DNA from 2 places in the Mesorhizobium sp. CNPSo 4670 genome. Region 1 is predicted to be linked to the other one. Evidence: riboswitches for the same ligand, from Rfam matches in the RefSeq annotation. Region 1 holds a riboswitch; the other holds the start of a gene.
The links. A riboswitch is a leader RNA that binds a small molecule or an ion and turns the genes downstream of it on or off. The one in region 1 is predicted to bind thiamine pyrophosphate.
Positions count from the first base shown of each region.

Region 1 (7,374 bases):
TTCAATACGCGGAACAGGTCGAGCTTGCGGTCGACACCAACCATCTGGGCGGAAAGCGAACCCATCGTCTGGCCGGGTTGAACGGTGACGACGCGGATATGCAGCGGCTTCAGCGCCGCCTTTTCCGCGGCACTGAGGATTCGAAACGATCCGCTCACCGAACGCGCCACCGCATCCAGCGAGGTGCTGGCCGACGGTGCCGCGGTCAGCAGCCGGTAAACCTGGCCGCCGGCGCGGATCACGGCAATGTCGAACTGCCAGCCTTCGGCGCCGGCATGCGCGGTCGCCGCCTCGTTGCCGTTGATCGTTTCCTGCTTGACGGTGCTGTCGTCGAGACCAGCCACCCAGCCGCTGCGGATATAGTCGGTGAGCGCCCTGTTCTTGTCGATTGAAACACCGTCGAAACGGATCGCCATGTCACCAGGCCCGGTTGCCGTCACCGCCGCCGCCGAATTGTCGATGATGAAGCCCTGCGGCACCGAGAAGGACACGCCGAGGCCCGGATGCAGGAAGGTTTCGCCGCGCACATAGCCTTCTTCCGGCGTGTCGCCATAGAGCAGGCCGTCTATGCCGGCGAGGAAGGAATCGCGGTCGCGGGTGCCGAAGCCGGGCGCGCCGAACTGGCGGGCATGGCGCTGCGCCAAATCGATGCGCTGCGGCGTGTTGGGGTGAGTGGCCAGGAAGTCGAGGCTGGCGTCGGTGGCGCCGCTGATCGAGCGGAAGTCGGTATAGGCCGACATCGACTGCAGGAAGCGGCCGGCGGCGAAAGGATCGTAGCCGGCTTCGCCGATCGACTTGATGCCGATGGCGTCCGCCTCCAGCTCCTGGTTGCGCGAGAATTGCGCCAGCCTCAGCTTGCCGCGGATCAGCGCCGCCTTGGCGGTCGGGCTGTCGCCGAGCACATCGGAGACCACCTTGGTCGCCAGGCCTTCCTCAGCTTCCAGCTGCTGGCGCTGCAAGCCATGGTTGGCGGTGACGTGGCCCATCTCATGCGCGATGACCGCGGCCAGCTCGGCCGAATCATTGGCCAGCGCCAGCAGACCGCGCGTGATGTAGAGATAACCGCCCGGCAGCGCGAAGGCGTTGACGTTGGGCGAATTAAGAATGGTGATGCGATAGGTTTGCGTCGGATTGGCCGACACGACAGTCAGATTGCCGACCACCTTGGCGACCATGCGCTCGAGCTTGGGATCGGAATATTCGCCGCCATAGGTCGCCAGGATGCGCGGATGCTGCGCCTTGGCCAGTTCGGCGAGCTTGCTGTTGGCGGCGACATTGTCGACGGTGATCGGCCTGTCGGAAGGCTGGAAGCCGGATTCCTGAACTTCGGGAGGCGTGAACATCTGGCAGCTCGCCAGCACCACGGCAAAGCCGGCCAGCGCGAGAAAGCGCGCCAGCGGATTCATTCGTAGTTTGTCAACGCCGATCGCCAGAACGGCTTCCTTTCGGGTCCCGGCGCATGACCACGAAAATCGGGGGCGATCTTCGGAAAATGTCATGCGCTATCTCAAACTGCTGCAGCATCCGTCGCGCGTCCCCTCGAGGGGCGAGCGGCGGATGCTGCAGGCAAATCACGGCCTATGCCGGACCAGTAGGGCGGACCTAGCCACACTCCTCCAGTCATGGCAAGCAAGCGCCGCATCGCCTGGAGCCGGTTTGACCGTAAATTATGTCCGCTTCCGGGCAACATCTCGTGATACGGCATCGCCGTCACCCGCGCCGATATAGCGCCGGAACACTTCCGGACCAGCCCCGGTGAAGAAATCGTCCGCCTTTCCGGTTGCCGCGACAACGCCATTGTCCAGAAACACCACGTGCTCGCTGATTCGGCGGGCATCCTCCGGCTGGTGGGTGACGAACAGCACCGTCATGCCTCGTTCTGCGTGCAGCGTGGCGACCAGATCCAGCATGTCGTCGCGCAGCGCCGGTCCGAGCGAGGCGAAGGGTTCGTCGAGCAGGAGCACCGGCCGGTCGCGGACCAGGACCCGGGCCAGGGCGACGCGCTGGCGCTCACCGCCGGAGAGTTCGCGCGGCAGGCGCTTTTCCTTGCGGGCAAGGCCGGTGCGTTCGAGCGCCTCGGCGATCGCGGCGCGGTCCGTTCCGTTGAGCCGCAAGGATGGCGAGCGGCCGAGCCCGACATTCTGTTCGACTGAGAGATGGGCGAAGAGATTGTTTTCCTGGAACACCATCGACACCGGCCGCGCTGACGGTGGCTCGGCGCTGACATCGGCCCCGCCGATCAGCACGCGGCCCGACTGCGGCGTCTCGAAGCCTGCCACAAGGTTGAGCAGTGTCGACTTGCCAGAACCGCTCGGCCCCATGATGGCGGTGATTTTCGCCGCGGCGAAATCGACATCAAAAGCGAGCGGCGCCTCGCCATAGCTGAACGACACCTGGTCCAGCCGCACCGGGGCGCCCTTTTCAGGCCTGCTGGCCACCCCGTCAGGCATCCCGGTTCTTCTCCGTTCCCAGCCAGTGCGCCGCCATGATCAACGCGAGGCAGACGAGGCCGAGCAGCAGCGCCAGGCCGGCGGCGTCCTGCGTGCGGTAGCTGCCCATGCGCGCCAACAATAGGTAGGGCAAGGTCTGCACCGAATCACTGCCAAACAGCGCGATGACGCCGAGATCGCCGAGCGACAGCGCCATGGCGAAAGCAAAGGCGGTGGCGAGCGGCCGCCGCAGCGACGGCCAGTCGACCAGCATCAACCGGTTCCAGCCCGTGATGCCGAGCTGCTCACAGAGCCGTTCGTGACGCTCGCTCGCCGCATCATAGGCGGGACGGACAGCGCGCAGCGCGAAGGGCATCGCCATCACCGCGTTGACGGTGACGACCATGACCGGGGCGATGGCAAAGACATCGCCGACATGGCGCAGCAACAGGAACCAGCCGGCGCCGACGACGATCGGCGGCACGACGAGGACAAAACCGGCGCCGGTATCGGCGACGTGTTCGAGCATCGTCTTCGCGCCGGAGCGGCGGTTCAGCGCCAGCGCCCGGCGTGCCATGGTCAGCGCCAGCGACAGCGCCACGGAAAGCAGTGCCGACAGGAAGGCGAGCACCGCGCTGGTCAGCGTCGCCTGCCGCACGACGACCTCGCCGGCAAGCCGGCCGAGATTGGCGCTAAGCCCGGCCATCACCGTGGCCGCCATCGGTCCGACGACGAACAGCAGCGCCAGCACGATGAGCACGACGTTCAGCAAGGTCTCGGTCCCATTGACGGAGAGGTAGCGGCGCGGCGCCACCGGCAGGTTGGTGTCGCCGACCACATTGGCGCCAAGCCGCGTCAGCGCCAGCACGACGACAAACGTCAAGGCAATCTGCAGCAAGGTCAGCGTGACCGCCCGCGCGGGATCGAAATCGAACCGCAGCGCCTGGTAGATGCCGACCTCCAGCGTCGTCGCGGCCGGCCCGCCGCCGAGCGTCAGCACGATCGTGAACGAGGTGATGCAGAGCATGAAGACAAGCCCGGCGACGCCAGGCAGGGCCGCGCGGAGCGTCGGCCATTCGATCAGCCGGAACGCCGGCCGTGCGCCCATGCCGAGCTGGCTGGCCAACCGCCACTGATCGGCGGGAATGGTCTGCAATGCCTCAAGGAACAGCCGCACGCTGAGCGGCAGGTTGAAGAAGACATGCGCGACGAGAATGCCGGACAGGCCATAGATGCCCGGCCAGTTCCCGCCGCCGATCATCGCGAACACGCCGGCAAAATAGCCGGCGCGGCCATAGAGAGCCAGAATGCCGAGTGCCGCGACGATGGCCGGCAGCGCCAATGGTACGGCAAACAGCTGCAGGATGAAGGCGCGGCCAGGGAAGCGTGGATGCCGCGACAGCGCGCGCGCCACCAACAGCGCCGGCCCGACCGAAAGCAGCGTCGAGAGCGCCGCTTGCCACAGGGTAAAGCGAACGACGCGCAGCAGGTAGGGATCGAAGGCCGCCCAGGCGCCGGAGAATTCGTGAGCGCCTTCGAAAAGCAGTCCGGCAAACGCGCCGCCGATCAGCAGCGCGATGGCGGCGAGCGCAATGATGCCGGCGGTGATGCGGGGGTCAGTTGGATGGCGCGTGGGCATGTCGCGCTACCCAACGCTGTCATGGGTGTCAATTGATTGAAATGCTTGGCTAAGGTCTAGTTCCCGCCCACCCCCCTCTGTCCTACCGGACATCTCCCCCGCAAGGGGGGAGATTGCTCGTTTCGCCACCCAGGCCAATTTCCAAAATGGCAGGAATGAGCGAGGCGACAGAGCTGCCGATCTCCCTCCTTGCGGGGGAGATGGCCGGCAGGCCAGAGGGGGGTGACTTGGCACAAACATATGGCGAAGCTTGAATCCTACTTGCTCATCGCCGCCAGCCATTCATCGACCCAGGCCTTGCGGTTGGCGGCGACCTCTTCGGGGCTGAACAGCAAGGTCTTGGTCGGCTTGACCAATTTGTCGAAGGCCGGGTTGAGCGGCTTGTCGGTCTTGCCGGCCGGGAACATCCAGTTGGTCTCGGGGATGGCATCCTGGAATTTCGGCCCGGTCATGAAGGCCAGGAACTTTTCCGCAAGCGGGTTTTTCGCCCCGGTCGTGGTGATGCCGGCAACCTCGATCTGCAGATATTCGCCCTCTTCGAACGACGCTGCCTGGTAGCGCTCGGTGTTCTCGGCGACCATGTGATAAGCCGGCGACGTGGTGTAGGACAGCACCATCGGCGCCTCGCCCTTGGTAAACAGGCCATAGGCCTCGCTCCAGCCGGGCGTGACGGTCAGAACTTTCGATTTGAGCTTGGCCCAGGCCTCCGGCGCCTTGTCGCCATAGACCGACTTCACCCACAACAGCAGGCCAAGGCCCGGTGTCGAGGTGCGCGGATCCTGGATGACGATCTTGTCGTCGGCGCTGCCTTCGACCAGGTCCTTCAGGCTCTTCGGCGGGGTCTTTAGCTTTTCAGTGTCGTAGACAACGGCGAAATAGCCATAGTCGAAAGGTACGAAAGTATCGTCGCTCCAGCCGCCCGGCACATTGACGTCGGACACAGCGCCATGCGGCGCAAACAGGCCGGTAGCCTTGGCATCGGCGGTGAGATTGGTGTCGAGCCCCAGCACGATGTCGGCCTTGGTCGACGCCCCTTCCAGCCTGACGCGGTTGAGCAGCGCGACACCATCGGCGACGGAGACGAAGTCGACATCGCAGCCGCATTCGGCCTCGAATTCCTTCTTCACCACGGGACCCGGACCCCAGTCGGCGGTGAAACTCTCATAGGTGTAGACGGTGAGCTTGTCCTTGGCCAAGGCAGGTCCGGACAGGGCCACGACCATGGCTGAGGCAAGGGAGTAGAAAAGCGTGCGCATCGGCGCCTCCTTCGTTCGAATTGAAAGGAATTGAGGCGCCGGACTGTCCGAAACGTCTAATCCCTCCGCCGGTACAAACCGGATCAGGTTCAGCGGGTTGGCGAGATTGCCTCTCAGCCGGTCCGCGAAGATCGCGTCCGGCACCCCGTTAGAGCGTTTCGAGACATAGGCCGGGCCGATCCCTCACGCAAGTGGCAGTTTGCCGGCCTTCCGTTTCCCGTGCCGGGCTGGTAAGGGCCACACGATATGAGCACATTCACCATCCTGCTTGGCGGCGATCTCATCCGCACGCCACGGCTCGACCATCAGGTCGAAGGCTCCCGCGTCATCGCCGCCGACGCCGGCATCGGCCATGCGCGGCTGCTGGGCCTTGTCCCGGAACTGTGGGTGGGTGATTTCGATTCCGTGCCGGCCAACCTGCCGGACGACCTCGCCGCCGTGCCCCGCCGGACCTTTCCGGCGGAGAAGGACCAGACCGATGGCGAGCTGGCGGTCGCCGCCGCACTGGAGCGCGGCGCGACCCGCCTGGTGCTCGCCGGCGCTTTCGGCGGCAAGCGCGCCGACCACGCCTTCCTGCATCTGGCGCTTGCCCTGCGGCTGGCCGAAGCCGGAACAGAGATACTTTTGACCAGTGGCGCGCAGGAAGGCGTCCCGCTGCTGCACGCCAAAGCCGGCTTCGACTATGCCGACGGCACGTTGTTTTCAGTGCTCGGCTTTTCCGATCTTTCCGGCCTGACCGTCACCGGCGCCAAATGGCCGCTCGACCGCGTCAGGGTCGCGTTCGGCTCGTCATTGACCATCTCCAACGAGGTCAAGGGCCGCCTCGAAATCACACTTGGCCAGGGCCGCGCGCTGTTGCTCGCCCACCCTTATCCACTGCCTGAAAGCTGAAATGGCCCCGCCTCTTCTCAATCTCGACGGGATAAAACTGACCTTCGGTGGCACGCCGCTGCTCGACGGCGCCGCCTTGACCGCTTCTGCCGGCGACAAGATCGCGCTGGTCGGACGCAACGGGTCGGGCAAGTCGACGCTGCTGAAGATCGCCGCCGGCCTGATCGAGCCGCAGGATGGCGAAGTGTTCCGTCAGCCCTCGGCAACCGTCCGCTATTTACCGCAAATGCCCGACATGGAGGGTTTTGCGACCGTACGCGCCTATGTCGAGGCAGGACTCGGACCCGCCGACGATCCGTACCGCGCCAGCTATTTGATGGAGCATCTCGGCCTGTCGGGCGAGGAGCGGCCGAACGATCTTTCCGGCGGCGAGGCGCGACGCGCCGCCCTTGCCCGCGTCATGGCGCCGGAGCCCGATATACTGCTGCTTGATGAGCCGACCAACCATCTCGATCTCTCGGTGATCGAATGGCTGGAGGAGGAGCTCGTGCGCACCTCCTCGGCGCTTGTCGTCATCTCGCACGACCGCCGTTTCCTTGAGCGCGTATCGCGCGCCACCGTCTGGCTCGATCGCGGCCAGACCCGCAGGCTGGACAAGGGCTTTGGTCATTTCGAGGAATGGCGCGACCTTGTGCTGGAAGAGGAAGAGCGCGAGCAGCACAAGCTCGGCCGCCAGATCGTGCGCGAGGAGCACTGGCTGCGCTATGGCGTGACGGCACGGCGCAAGCGCAACATGCGCCGGCTTGGCGAACTGCAGACCATGCGCCAGCGCTTCCGCGGCCATCGCGGCGCCGAGGGTTCGGCAACCATGGTGGCCAGCGATGCGGCCGAATCCGGCAAGCTGGTGATCGAGGCGAAGAACATCGAGAAGAGCTTTGGCAACCTCACCGTGGTCAAGGGGTTCTCGACCCGCATCCAGCGCGGCGATCGCGTCGGCCTTGTCGGGCCGAACGGCGCCGGCAAGACGACGCTGCTGAAGATGCTGACCGGTGAGATGAAGCCCGACGCCGGTTCGGTGCGCCTCGGCACCAATCTGGAGATCGCCACGCTCGACCAGAAGCGCGAAGCGGTCGATCCGCAAGAGACGCTGGCGCAATATCTCACTGACGGACGCGGCGAGAACCTCGTCATCAATGGCGAGCAGCGCCATGTCGTCTCC
Region 1 covers NZ_JBWJFQ010000005.1:205,805-213,178, forward strand. The annotation lists gene AC0ZT5_RS11855 (M48 family metalloprotease) at 1-1,406, opposite strand, end outside; gene thiQ (thiamine ABC transporter ATP-binding protein) at 1,668-2,450, opposite strand; gene thiP (thiamine/thiamine pyrophosphate ABC transporter permease) at 2,443-4,068, opposite strand; gene thiB (thiamine ABC transporter substrate binding subunit) at 4,326-5,324, opposite strand; TPP riboswitch at 5,368-5,482, opposite strand; gene AC0ZT5_RS11875 (thiamine diphosphokinase) at 5,571-6,215, shown strand; gene AC0ZT5_RS11880 (ABC-F family ATP-binding cassette domain-containing protein) at 6,217-7,374, shown strand, end outside.

Region 2 (7,374 bases), on a different contig from region 1:
CGCGGCGCCAAGATCGTTATTTCACAGCACTCACGTCGTACTTTTCCGCTGCCGCTCGACAAGGAACTCTACAAATGGCGCCACCTCATCGAGAACTTCTTCTGCAAACTCAAGGAATTCAAACGTATCGCCATGCGAGCTGACAAAACCGACCAGAGCTTCGCAGCCTTCATCAATCTCGCAGCCGCCGTCATAAATTCACGCTGAATCTCAACAAGCCTTAGAGCGACTGAGGTAGCGTCACTGTCATTCGGCTGCCTTCTGAAGCTTCCCGAACACAAACAGCTTTCCTCTGCGCACGCTGTCTTCAAGTGATCTCACATTCGCCAGATGCGCGGCGATCGCGCTGGCCAGCATGCACCCCGTCCCGCGCATCGACGCGGCAAGGCGGGGCATGTCGAGGCGGATTGGTTCTTGATCGTGGCGCAACAAAATATCCGTTGACCGAGGTCCCGCTGCATGGCCGCCCTTGAGCAGTAGCGCTTGTGGTCCGGCGGCAAGCAAACGCTTTCCCTGCCGCAACGTGTCTTTGTCATCCGAGGCCAAGGCAGAGCCGGTAAGGACCGCCAGCTCGATGAGATTTGGCGTGACGAGACGGCAAAGCGGCATCAGATCGCGAATCATAAGGCCGATTGCCCGCGCTTGCAGAAGCTGCCTGCCGGACGAGGCGGCGAGCACCGGGTCGAGAATTGCCGGCACGTGCGGATTTTCGCGCAGAACGCTGGCTACAGCAACGACGGTCTCAGCCGTCGCCAGCATGCCGATCTTGATCGCCGCCACCCTATTGGCCTGAAGTGCCGCCCGCATTTGATCGGCGACCAGCCTTGGTGACGAACGGTGGATTTCGGTCAGGCCATCGTGCGTCTGCACCGTCAGCGCCGTGATAGCCAGGCAGGCGCGCACGCCAAGGGAAGAAATCGTCTCGATATCGCGTGCTATTCCGGCACCCCCGCTGGAGTCCGACCCACCGACGACAAGCACATACGAGTCTCGCTTCAGCGCCATTGATCTGTCTTTTTGAGCCATTCTCGCGTGCGCGCTTCGGGGGCGTCGTTCAGCGTGATGTCGGTGACCACCGCCGCGCTGTCCGCGCCAGCCTCGAAGACACCGTCGAGCCGGTCAGGATTGAGGCCGCCAATAGCGACCAACGGGATCGGCGTGACCCGGCACCTCCACTCGCCGATCCGCTCAAGTCCTTGCGGCGCCCACTTCATCTTCTTCAGGATGGTGGGATAGACCGGTCCGAGCGCGATGTAGTCGGGTTTGGCCGCCATGGCCGTCTCCAGTTCGGCATGATCATGCGTGCTGAGCCCGAGCCTCACGCCGGCCGCCCGTATCCGCGCGAGGTCGGCGGTCTGCAAATCCTCCTGACCGAGATGAACGAAGTCGCAGCCTTCCTCGATTGCCAGGCGCCAATGGTCGTTGACGATGAGGTGGCATTGTTGCTCGGCGCACAGGGCCTTCGCCTTCCGGATTTCGGTGCGCAACCCGGCCTCGTCCATGGTCTTGATGCGCAGTTGCACCAGCCTGACGCCGAGCGGCGCCAACCGCCCAATCCAGGCGGTGCTGTCGACGATCAGGTAGAAGGGATCGAGCTTCATGAGAAAGCCGCCCTGCCGATCGTCGGCGTCGACGGCACGGCGACCTCGCGCGGTTCGAGCACTCCCGAGCTGAAAGCTTCACGGCCGGCATCGACCGCCTTGCCGAACGCACGCGCCATGCCGACCGGATCGGCCGCCTTGGCGACCGCCGTGTTCAGCAGCACGGCGTCAAAGCCGAGCTCCATGACGGTCGCCGCGTGCGATGGCCGCCCGAGGCCCGCATCCACAATCAGCGGGACGCCTGGGAAATGTCCGCGCATCGAGCGCAGCGCCGTAATGTTGACCGGCCCGAGGGCGGAACCGATTGGCGCGCACCACGGCATCAAGACCTTGCAGCCCGCTTCCAGCAGCCGCTCGGCCACAACAAGATCGTCGGTGGTGTAGGGGAATACCGCAAAACCGTCCTCGCACAGGTTGCGGGCGGCTTCGACCAAGCCGAACACGTCTGGCTGCAGCGTGTCATGGTTGCCGATCACTTCGAGCTTGATCCAGTTCGTGCCGAAGACCTCGCGCGCCATTTTCGCGGTGGTGACCGCCTCCTTGACGGAGTGGCAGCCAGCGGTATTGGGCAGGACTTTTACGCCCAGCGAGCGGATCAACGACCAGAATTGTTCGCCAGCCCTCCCGCCTGCCATCTCACGCCGCAACGAGACGGTGACCACCGAGGTGCCCGACGCCTTGACGGCATCGGCAAGCATGGCCGGCGAAGGATATTGAGCGGTGCCGAGAAGCAGGCGGGAGGCAAGCTTAGCTCCACAAAGCTCGAACATGGTCTAGCCTCCCTGCATGGGCGAGAGGATTTCGATCCGGTCGCCGTCGTTCAACCGGAATTCCGCCCGGTTGGCCTTGTGCACCAGGTCGCTGTTGACGGCCGTTGCCAGCCAATCGCCCTCATAGTCGAGCGCGGCAAGCAGCGCCGCCAGCGTTGTCGCGGCAATTTCAAGCGCCTCGCCGTTGACCATCAGTTTCATGAACGAGTTCCTTGGTTCTGTCCTGATTGAAGACAAGGTCGGCAGCCTGGCGCGCCATTGCTGGGGCGAGGAGAAAACCGTGACGATAGAGCCCGTTGATCGCGATGATCTCACCGTTCGTTTCGACACGCGGCAGGTTGTCGGGAAAGGCTGGACGAACACCGGCGCCGGTCTCGATGATGCCAGCCTCGCCGAAGGCCGGATGGAGGGCATAGGCAGCACCTAGAAGCTCCATCAACGAACGCGCCGTGACCGGTCCAGTGGACTGGCTCTCGATCATCGTCGCGCCAACCATGAAACGGTGGTCGTTGCGCGGCACTATGTAGATCGGAAACCGCGGATGAAGCAGCCGGACTGGGCGCGACAGCGAGATATCAGGCGTGCGCAGGATCAACATCTCGCCGCGAACGCCGCGCAGCCGATCATCGACCGCTGCCATTCCCGTGCAGTCGATCCGGCGATCGAAACCGGTAATCTGCCGGGCATCGGCCCCAAAGCGGAATTCGACGCCCATCGCCGCCAGTCTGTCATGAAGTGCCGCCATCGCCTGGCGCGGGTCGAGATGCGCCTCGTCTGGGAAATGCAATCCGCGGCGGAAGCGGCCGGCGAGGTCGGGCTCGAACAACGCGATTTCATCTTCATCGACACGCCGATGACCCGAGGTGCGGCTGGCGAACCGGTCGAGCTCGCCCGCATCGCGCGGCGCGGCCACGACCAGCGTTCCGGCCCGCGTCACTTGGCCGGGCGTTGCCGCCTCCCACCAGTCTGCGGCATTGCATCCGAGATCCAGCACCGGCTGCTCGGCGCTTTCACGCTCGCACCATGGCGCCAGCATGCCGCCGGCGAACCACGACGCATTGCCGCCGAGGGCATGTCTTGTCTCGGCAACTGTAACCGACGCGCCGCGTGTGGCGAGTTCGAAAGCGGCGGTGAGGCCGGCGACGCCGGCCCCTTTGACCAGCACCCTCATGATGACGTCTGCACCCTTGGCATAAGTGGTGCACCGGTCTCGTCCGCCGGCACATAGAGATCGCCGCCTTCGCGATATTTCGCCGCCATCGCCGCCATGCCTTCCTTCTGCGCCTCGGCGCGGATGTCGTGGGAGATACGCATGGAGCAGAATTTCGGTCCGCACATCGAGCAGAAATGCGCCACCTTGTGCGCCTCCTTGGGCAAGGTCTGGTCGTGGAAGGAACGCGCGGTTTCGGGATCGAGCGACAGGTTGAACTGGTCCTCCCAGCGGAACTCGAAGCGTGCGCGGGAAAGGGCATCATCCCTGACTTTCGCCGCCGGGTGACCCTTCGCCAGGTCGGCTGCATGGGCGGCGATCTTGTAGGTGATCACGCCGGTCTTGACATCGTTGCGATCGGGAAGGCCGAGATGTTCCTTCGGCGTGACGTAGCAGAGCATGGCGGTGCCGAACCACCCGATCATCGCCGCGCCGATGCCGGAGGTGATGTGGTCATAGCCCGGCGCAATGTCGGTCGTCAGCGGCCCCAGCGTATAGAACGGTGCTTCGCCGCAGACGGCGAGCTGCTTGTCCATGTTCTCCTTGATCTTGTGCATCGGCACGTGGCCAGGCCCCTCGATCATCACCTGGCAGTCCTTGGCCCAGGCGATTTTCGTCAGCTCGCCGAGCGTCTCCAGCTCGGCGAATTGCGCCGCGTCGTTGGCATCGGCGATCGAGCCCGGACGAAGGCCGTCGCCGAGCGAAAAGGACACATCATAGGCGCGGCAGATGTCGCAGATTTCCGCGAAATGCTCGTAGAGGAAGCTTTCCCGGTGATGGTGCAGGCACCATTTGGCCATGATCGAGCCGCCGCGCGAGACGATGCCCGTGACCCGGTCAACGGTCAGCGGGATGTAGTGCAGCCGCACGCCGGCGTGGATGGTAAAATAGTCGACGCCCTGTTCGGCCTGTTCGATCAGCGTGTCGCGGTAGACCTCCCAGGTCAGGTCCTCGGCAATGCCGTTGACCTTTTCGAGCGCCTGATAGAGCGGCACCGTGCCGATCGGCACCGGCGAGTTGCGCACGATCCAGTCGCGGATGTTGTGGATGTTGCGGCCGGTCGACAGGTCCATCACCGTATCGGCGCCCCAGCGGATCGCCCAGACCATCTTTTCGACCTCTTCGGCCATCGAGGAGGTGACGGCCGAGTTACCGATGTTGGCGTTGATCTTGACCAGGAAATTGCGACCGATAATCATCGGTTCGCTCTCGGGATGATTGATGTTGGCGGGAATGATCGCGCGGCCGCGCGCCACCTCGTCACGCACGAATTCCGGCGTGACAAAATCGGGAATAGCGGCGCCGAAGCTCTCACCGTCGCGTGGCGGCTTGCCGCGGGCAATCTCGCGTCCAAGGTTCTCGCGAATGGCGACGAACTCCATTTCGGGCGTGATGATGCCGGCGCGCGCATAGGCGAGCTGTGTCACCGCCTTGCCCGATTTGGCCCGGAGCGGCCGGTTGCGGACCGGAAATTCCGGCGTCAGGCGCTCGCCCGCCGCAAATCCGTTGTCTTCCGGCCGGACATGACGGCCGTCATAGGCTTCGACATCGCCACGCGCCGTAATCCATTCATGGCGAAGCCGGGCGAGGCCCTTTTCGATGCTGGTTTCGACCGTCGGGTCGGTATAGGGACCGGACGGATCGTAGACCGTCACGGGCGGTTCGCCTGCCGTCGGGTGGACGGAGATTTCGCGCATCGGCACCTTGATCTGCGGATGGAGGCCGCCGGACTTGTGGATTTTCCGTGAGGCAGGCAGCGGTCCCGTTGAGACGGCTGGGGTTTGGGCATTCATCGTGAGGCTCCTTTGCTCATTGCATTGGAGACCCAGTTCTGTGCCGGAAGGATGAAAAGACGCTTTGATATACCTGCTTGGAAACAGGTCTTCGGGCGTAAACTCCCGCAATGCGCTTGCACCGTCCCTACGCCAGTATGAACTGGATCAGGTTCAACGGGTCACTGCGCCGCGAAAGCCAGCAGTATCTCAGCCCCTTGCCGGGACTCCCCTGGTGAATGCGCCGAATTGAAAGGGCCGGCGCTGCTTTGTCAAGTGCCTTCGGCCGGCGTGACGACCGGCGGCTAATCAGAACCGGCCGCTGAGTTCGCGCAAGTATCGCGAGCAAGGTACGCCTAGCGGAGCGGCGAAGCGCCCAGGATAGGCGAGCCATCACGCGGATTCGAAACCTTTCCAGCACGGCATTTTCGGCTTGCCGAACCGACGTTGCTATCGCCCAGGGATGAGATTGCTTTAGATGTCTGTCTTGCTCGCCATCGGCAATCCTCCCGCGTGGACTAGACGCCCCGTTTGTTTCCCCAAAGCAGAACATGAAGCTGCGGCAGTACACGCGCCTCGAACCACCTGTCGCGGGTCACCTTTTCGACCAGCCATTCCATGCGTTTCATCACACCAGCCATGTCGATGAGCGCGTCTTCGTGACCGGGACGCGGCGGCGTGTGATTGCCGGGCTGTAGATAGACGAGCAATTGCGGGTAGCGCGCCGCGGCGTCCTTCGCGTAGGCATAGTCATCGTCATCGAAGACGACGAGCTTGAGCGCCATCTGCGGCTTGGCCTGCGCCGCCTCGATGCAGGCGTCGAACGCGGCCCAGTCTGTCGTCATTTCACTTGAGGGCGGCTTGGGGCTCAGCACCAGCACGTCGAGATCAGCGAACCATTGCTTCGGCACCGAGCCTTGGGTTTCCAATGCAAAACGGTAGCCCTCGCCATGCCCGCGGTCGATCAGCGGGCCAAGCGGCTGGATAGCCGGATTGCCGCCCGACAGCGACACCATCACGGGCTGACCGCCGGAAAGCGCAATGACCTTGTGCCAGACCGCGTCGGGAGACATCATCTCCCAATCATGGCGGAAGCGACTGTCCACCGCATGCAGACTGTCGCACCAGGAACAGCGATAATCGCACCCGCCCGTTCTTACGAACACTGTCGGCAAGCCGATCAGCATGCCTTCGCCTTGAATGGTCGGCCCAAAAATCTCGCTCACGCGGATTCCAGGATGCAAGGCGCTGGTCATGGCCGGTATTCCGCCCAGGTTTTCGGTGTCTCGCTCACCCACACGGCGGAGGTTTCGGGTAGCCGAACCTTGCACCAGTCGTGGAAGTGGCGGGCCAGACATTCCGCTGTGACACGGTCATGCCCCAGCACCTCGTTAAGATGCCGATGGTCGAACGTTCCATCGATGTAGTGCTTGAGCGCCGTTAGGTCTTGATAGTCGCGGACAAAGCCATGTTCGTCCAGTTCGCCACCTGAAAGCTCTACCACGACTATGTAGTTGTGGCCGTGTAGACGCGCGCACTGATGGTCTGGTGGCAAGGAGGTGAGCTGATGTGAGGCCGAGAAATGGAACTCTTTGGTAATGCGGAACATCACGCGCTCCTTGTCTGGACAGCGTGGAGCCAGAAGTCCGCGTCCTCATAGTCTGTCGGGTCGGCAATGCCGGCCAAATCGAATGCTTCGCGCCGTTCGACGCATGTCCCGCAGCGACCGCAGTGACGTGCGCCGCCCTTGTAGCAGGACCAAGTCGCCTCGAACGGCGTGGCATACTTTGCCCCCTCGCTGACAATGTCAGCCTTCGACATATTCACATAGGGTGCGTAAAGGCCGATATCGGCGTAGCCTGCGAGCGCATGGTTCTGCATCGTCTGAAAGGCGTCGATAAAAGCGGGCCGGCAATCGGGATAGATGAAATGGTCTCCGCCGTGGACTGCAGTGGCCACTGCATCAGCCTTCTGCGCGTCGGCAACCCCGAAGGCGATAGCCAGCATTATGGCGTTCCTAT
Region 2 covers NZ_JBWJFQ010000029.1:75-7,448, forward strand. The annotation lists partial or broken gene AC0ZT5_RS31875 (IS5/IS1182 family transposase) at 1-207, shown strand, start outside; gene AC0ZT5_RS31880 (hydroxymethylpyrimidine/phosphomethylpyrimidine kinase) at 247-1,005, opposite strand; gene AC0ZT5_RS31885 (thiamine phosphate synthase) at 996-1,601, opposite strand; gene AC0ZT5_RS31890 (thiazole synthase) at 1,598-2,371, opposite strand; gene thiS (sulfur carrier protein ThiS) at 2,375-2,572, opposite strand; gene thiO (glycine oxidase ThiO) at 2,541-3,542, opposite strand; gene thiC (phosphomethylpyrimidine synthase ThiC) at 3,539-5,374, opposite strand; TPP riboswitch at 5,481-5,597, opposite strand; gene queE (7-carboxy-7-deazaguanine synthase QueE) at 5,872-6,609, opposite strand; gene queD (6-carboxytetrahydropterin synthase QueD) at 6,606-6,962, opposite strand; gene queC (7-cyano-7-deazaguanine synthase QueC) at 6,962-7,374, opposite strand, start outside.
Region 2: it holds a riboswitch for thiamine pyrophosphate, as region 1 does, so the genes downstream of both, thiC (phosphomethylpyrimidine synthase ThiC) here and thiB (thiamine ABC transporter substrate binding subunit) in region 1, are expected to answer to the same signal.